Regions from separate parts of the Mesorhizobium sp. B2-5-11 genome, predicted to be linked through region 2. Evidence: riboswitches for the same ligand, from Rfam matches in the RefSeq annotation. Region 2 holds a riboswitch; the other holds the start of a gene.
What was found. A riboswitch is a leader RNA that binds a small molecule or an ion and turns the genes downstream of it on or off. The one in region 2 is predicted to bind thiamine pyrophosphate.
Positions count from the first base shown of each region.

Region 1: another riboswitch for thiamine pyrophosphate. It lies ahead of FJ490_RS14120 (YkoF family thiamine/hydroxymethylpyrimidine-binding protein); the one in region 2 lies ahead of thiB (thiamine ABC transporter substrate binding subunit).

Region 1 covers NZ_VFUK01000004.1:67,883-70,897, forward strand. Annotated here, with positions in the region: gene FJ490_RS14110 (ABC transporter ATP-binding protein) at 1-534, opposite strand, end outside; gene FJ490_RS14115 (ABC transporter permease) at 531-1,286, opposite strand; gene FJ490_RS14120 (YkoF family thiamine/hydroxymethylpyrimidine-binding protein) at 1,385-1,993, opposite strand; TPP riboswitch at 1,984-2,097, opposite strand; gene FJ490_RS14125 (hypothetical protein) at 2,316-2,633, shown strand; gene msrA (peptide-methionine (S)-S-oxide reductase MsrA) at 2,773-3,015, opposite strand, start outside.
Region 2 covers NZ_VFUK01000002.1:67,906-70,920, reverse strand. Annotated here, with positions in the region: gene FJ490_RS07435 (ABC-F family ATP-binding cassette domain-containing protein) at 1-1,210, opposite strand, end outside; gene FJ490_RS07430 (thiamine diphosphokinase) at 1,212-1,856, opposite strand; TPP riboswitch at 1,945-2,060, shown strand; gene thiB (thiamine ABC transporter substrate binding subunit) at 2,103-3,015, shown strand, end outside.

The DNA.
Region 1 (3,015 bases), on a different contig from region 2:
GCGCCGCCACATCTGTTCCAACCAGCGTTGCATGGCGGCGCGGGTCAGCGCATCGAGTGCGCCGAACGGCTCGTCGAGCAGCAGCATATCGCGTTCCTGCACCACGGTGCGCAGCAAGGCCGCGCGCTGGCGCATGCCGCCGGAAAGCTGCGCCGGAAAATGCCGTTCGAAACCGGCAAGCCCGAATTCCTCGAACAGCGGAGCAACGCGAGCGCGGGCAGCCTTGCGCCTGACACCTTGCACCTCAAGCCCGAGCGTGGCGTTGTCAAGAATGCGCCGCCAAGGCATCAACGCGTCGCGCTGCGGCATGAAAGCGAAATGCCGGCCGTGGTCATCGAGCGGCTTGCCGTCGAAGAATATCTCGCCCTCGCCGTGAAGCGCGCCGGTCAGAAGCTGGAACAGCGTCGACTTGCCGGCGCCGGAGGGGCCCAGAATGGAGACGAATTCGCCGGCGCCGACGCTGAGCGAAATGTCGGCAAGCACGTCGAGTCCTTCGAAGGCCTTGCGCACATGTCGCAGTTCGAGCCGGTTCATCGCCACGGCCCCTTTCCTGCGGCCCGCCCGCCGGCGGTCCGTTCCCATGGCATGGCAAGGCGCTGGACCAGCATCGTCAGCCCGAACAGGACGAGCGTCAGCACGGCGCTGACGGCGACGGCGGCCAGCACCAGGTCCGGGCGGAAGTTGTTCTTGGCGTTGAGCATGTAGATGCCGAGGCCCTTCGCCGCGCCCGCATATTCGGCGAAGATGGCGCCCACGACAGCATAGGTGATCGAGATCCTGACACCGGCGAAGAAGTAGGGCAGCGCCGAGGGCAGCCGCGCCAGGACGAAGACACGCCAGCGCCCTGCCCCCATGGCGCGCAGCATTTGGCCGATCTCAGCCTCCGTCGCCTCATATCCTTCGGCCAAAGCCACCAACATCGGAAAGAAGGTGACTAGCGCCACCAGCATGATCTTGGGCATCAGCCCAAAGCCGAACCACAGCACCACCAGCGGTGCAATCGCCACCAGCGGCAAGGTCTGGCTGACCACGAAGACCGGAAAAAGGGCGCGCCGCAATGGCTGGGAGAAGTCGATCAATATCGACATCGCAAAGGCACCGCCGAGCGAACAGGCAAAGCCTGCGAGCGTGGCACGGAGGGTTGGCACGGCGTTATCGGCCAGCGCGTGCCGGTTGAGCATTGCCTGAGCGAAGACGCGCGATGGCGCCGGGAGGATTGTCGGCTTGATGCCACCAAAGCGCGCATAGAGTTCCCACGCGGCTAGCAGCAGCCCCACCGAAAGCATCGCCGGAGCGGTTCTGGCGATGAGGTCCACGATCGGACGCGAAGGGGCGGACGGGGAGGACACGCAGGTACCCGGAGCGGATGGCGCGGGGCGCGCCGTCAGACGGCGGTGGGGCTGTTGGCCGAGACGGTGACGTCGAGCGTTACGTGGCCGGCACCCGGCCCGAAGCGGCAAAAGGCCTCGTTGAGTGCGGTAAAAATGGCGCCTGCGTCGCCGCGCAACTTTGTGCAGAAATGCTTGGAGCGCTCATATACGCCCGACTGCTTCAGGAAGTCGATGCAGCCATAGATCTCGTCCATGTGGTCGTGGGTGCCCATGACATAAAGCGAGAACTGCGCCGCCGCCGGCTGGCCGGTGGCGGCCACGCCGCGCACGGCGGCGATAGCGGCTTCCTTGCGCGGGCCGAGCGGCCCGGCAGGTCCGCCAAACGCGTCGGAGCGGCAGATCGGATCGTCCGGCTCGCCCGGGCAGCCGCGCGAGATGGCGGCCGAAAGCACGCAATGCTTGCCGCTGCGCGCTGCCGCCACGAACAGGTCGCGCATGGCAGGAAACAGCACCTCGGGCGGTCCGACCAGCAAGGTCGAGATATCGTCGGTCTCGATCCGCAGTCGATCACGATAAGGGTCCAGTGCCCCGAGCGCGCCAAGGATGACGCCGACAAAATCGCTGGACATGGGATATAGGGAAATCTGTGCGCCTGAAAACATCGCCCGCCTCGCTCCGCTGGTATTACCCAGATCAGCTTCTAGGGTCTGTGGGCTTGCCGCCCCCGTCTCAGCCCCGACCGTACGGAGCACCCCTGTGGATGGACGCGTTAAAGCACCAATCGGGCGGCTATGAAAGCTGTTTTTTCAGGACCATCGCCGGAAATGCATTGCGCCAGGCCTGATTTATGGGCGGTTCCGTCGGGCCCGGTCTTGAGGGAAATTTGTCCGGAACCTTAGCCACGACGAGTGGTTGTCCCTATAGTCGCAAACGCGACGAACTTCGTGGAAACGAGCGAAGACTTCACAGAAATGGAGACAAACCATGCTCATGAAAATCCTCGCAGCTTCGGCTCTTACCATTGGTCTCGCGACTTCGGCGATGGCGCAAAGTGCTGGCGGAAACGGCGCCAATAATGGGCCCGGCAGCGGCCAGTCGGTCACGGTCGACCCGAACACGCCGGCATCGCCGAACACGGTGGATCCTGGCACGACCGGCAGCACGACCGTCATGCCCGACGGCATGAATTCGAACGCGGACCGGAACTGTCCGGCCAGCCCACAAGGTGCTCAGCCGGATGCCAGCCACACCGCTCCGGGCACGGCTTCGCCGACCGTCAATGACAAGCATTGCGGCAAGTAGCCATTCGCCGAAACTGCTGGAGAACGCCACGGGGCGTCTGTTCCGTGGCGTTTCCGTCTCTTTATGTTTCACCCTCGCCGAACAGGCAGGCGCCTGAGACGTAAACCGCCACCGGCCTTCGTCTCGGTTCGGGCGCCGTCTACGAAACAGCCTTTTCGCGAACCGGCAGCTTCCAGCCCGGCCTGACGAAATGACAGGTGTAGCCGTTCGGGTATTTCTGCAGATAGTCCTGATGCTCGGGTTCGGCTTCCCAGAACGCGCCGGCCGGAGCCACCTCGGTGACCACCTTGCCGGGCCACAGGCCCGAGGCGTCGACGTCGGCGATAGTGTCTTCGGCGACGCGCTTCTGCTCATCGGTGGTGTAGTAGATCGCCGAACGGTA
Region 2 (3,015 bases):
CGCGCACCGGCGTGCGCGCCTGTTCCGGTTTGAACAGGAAATCCTTCATGTAGGAGACGACGTGGCGCTGCTCGCCATTGATGACAAGGTTCTCGCCGCGCCCATCGGTGAGATACTGAGCCAGCGTCTCCTGCGGATCGACCGCCTCGCGCTTCTGGTCGAGCGTGGCGATCTCCAGATTGGTGCCGAGCCGCACCGAACCGGCATCCGGCTGCAATTCTCCGGTCAGCATCTTCAGAAGCGTCGTCTTGCCGGCGCCGTTCGGCCCGACGAGGCCGACGCGATCGCCGCGCTGGATGCGGGTCGAGAACCCCTTGACCACGGTGAGGTCGCCAAAGCTCTTCTCGATGTTCCTGGCCTCGATCACCAGCTTGCCGGATTCGGCGGCGTCGCTGGCCACCATGGTCGCGGTGCCTTCGGCGCCGCGATGGCCGCGAAAACGCTGGCGCATGGTCTGCAATTCGCCCAGGCGGCGCATGTTGCGCTTGCGCCGCGCCGTCACGCCATAGCGCAGCCAGTGTTCCTCGCGCACGATCTGGCGGCCGAGCTTGTGCTGTTCGCGCTCTTCTTCCTCAAGCACCTGGTCGCGCCATTCCTCGAAATGGCCGAAGCCCTTATCCAGCCGGCGCGTCTGGCCCCGGTCGAGCCACGCGGTGGCGCGCGAGACGCGCTCGAGGAAACGGCGGTCGTGCGAGATGACGATGAGGGCCGAGGAGGTGCGGACGAGCTCCTCTTCCAGCCATTCGATCACCGAGAGATCGAGATGGTTGGTCGGCTCATCGAGCAGCAGGATATCGGGCTCCGGCGCCATGACGCGGGCAAGGGCGGCGCGCCTGGCCTCGCCGCCAGACAGGTCGCCCGGCTGCTCCTCGCCCGAGAGGCCGAGATGCTCCATCAGGTAGCTGGCGCGATAAGGATCGTCGGCGGGACCGAGGCCGGCCTCGACATAGGCGCGCACGGTTGCGAAGCCGTCCATGTCGGGCATTTGCGGCAGATAGCGGACGGTCGCCGATGGCTGGCGGAACACCTCGCCGTCCTGGGGCTCAATCAGGCCGGCGGCGATCTTGAGCAGCGTCGACTTGCCGGACCCGTTGCGGCCGACCAGCGCGATCTTGTCGCCGGCCGACGCAGCCAAGTCGGCGCCGTCGAGCAGCGGCGTGCCGCCGAAGGTCAGTTTTATTCCGTCGAGATTGAGAAGAGGCGGCGCCATGTCAGCTTTCTGGCAAGGGATAGGGATGGGCGAGCAGCAGCGCGCGGCCCGCTCCCAGCGCGATCTCGAGCCTGCCCTTGACCTCGTTGGAGATGGTCAGCGACGAGCCGAACGCGACCTTGACGCGGTCAAGCGGCCATTTCGCGCCGGCGACGGTCAGCCCGGCAAGCTCGGAAAAACCCAGGATCGAGAACAGGGTGCCGTCGGCATAGTCGAAGCGGACCGTGCCGTGCGCCAGGGGCATGCCTTCCTGCGCGCCGCTGGTCAACAGCACCTTTGTCCCGGCCCCGGCCAGCCGCAGGGCGAGCGCCATGTGCAGGAAGGCATGGTCGGCGCGCTTGCCGCCGAAGGCGCCGGCAAGCACGAGGCTGGTAGCGCCGCGCTCCAGGGCGGCCGATATCGCGAGTTCTCCATCGGTGGCGTCTTTCTCTGCCGGAAAGGTCCGGCGCGGCACCGCGGCCAACTCATCCGGCAGGCCGGCGGGCACGGAGTCGAAATCGCCGACCCACAGTTCCGGCACAAGGCCGAGCGTCCTCGCATGGCCGATGCCGGCATCGGCGGCGATGACGCGGGTTCCCTCGACCTGACGGTCGAGCCGTGGCGTGCGGACGAGATCGCCGCCAAGCAGGATGGTGAATGTGCTCATATCGTGTGGCCCTTACCAGCCCGACAGCGGAAACGGAAGGCCGGCAAACAGCCACTTGCGCGGTTCACCGGCCGGGCCTATGTGTCGAGGCGCTCTAACGGGGTGCCGGACGCGATATTTCGCGGACCGGCTGAGAGGCAGTCTCGCCAACCCGCTGAACCTGATCCGGTTTGTACCGGCGGAGGGATTAGACGTTTCGGACAGTCCGACGCCTCAATTCCTTTAACCCGAACGAAGGAGGCGCCGATGCGCACGCTTTTATACGCCCTTGTCTCTGCAATGGTCGTGGTTCTGTCCGGGCCGGCCTTAGCCAAGGACAAGCTCACCGTCTACACTTATGAGAGCTTTACCGCCGACTGGGGCCCCGGCCCGGTGGTGAAGAAGGAATTCGAGGCCGAATGCGGCTGCGATGTCGACTTCGTCTCGGTTGCCGACGGCGTCGCGCTGCTCAACCGCGTCAAGCTGGAAGGGGCCGCGACCAAGGCCGACATCGTGCTTGGCCTCGACACCAATCTCACCGCCGATGCCAAGGCCACTGGCCTGTTTGCGCCGCATGGCGCCGTGACCGGGCTCAATGTGCCGGGCGGCTGGAACAACGACATCTTTGTCCCGTACGACTATGGCTATTTCGCCGTCGTCTATGACACGCAGAAGCTGAAGACGCCGCCCAAGAGCCTGAAGGAATTGGTCGAGGGCAGTGCCGACGACAAGATCGTTATCCAGGATCCGCGCACCTCGACGCCGGGCCTCGGCCTGCTGTTGTGGGTGAAGTCGGTCTATGGCGACAAGGCGCCGGAGGCCTGGGCCAAGCTCAAGGCAAAGGTCTTGACCGTGACGCCGGGCTGGAGCGAGGCCTACGGCCTGTTCACCAAGGGCGAGGCGCCGATGGTGCTGTCCTACACGACCTCGCCCGCCTACCACATGGTTGCCGAGAACACCGAGCGCTACCAGGCCGCTTCCTTCGAGGAGGGCGAGTATCTGCAGATCGAGGTCGCCGGCATCACCACGACGGGAGCCAAAAATCCGCTGGCGGAAAAGTTCATCGCCTTCATGACCGGGCCGAAATTCCAGGATGCCATCCCCGAGACCAACTGGATGTTCCCGGCCGGCAAGACCGACAAGCCGCTCAATCCGGCCTTCGACAGACTGGTCAAACCGA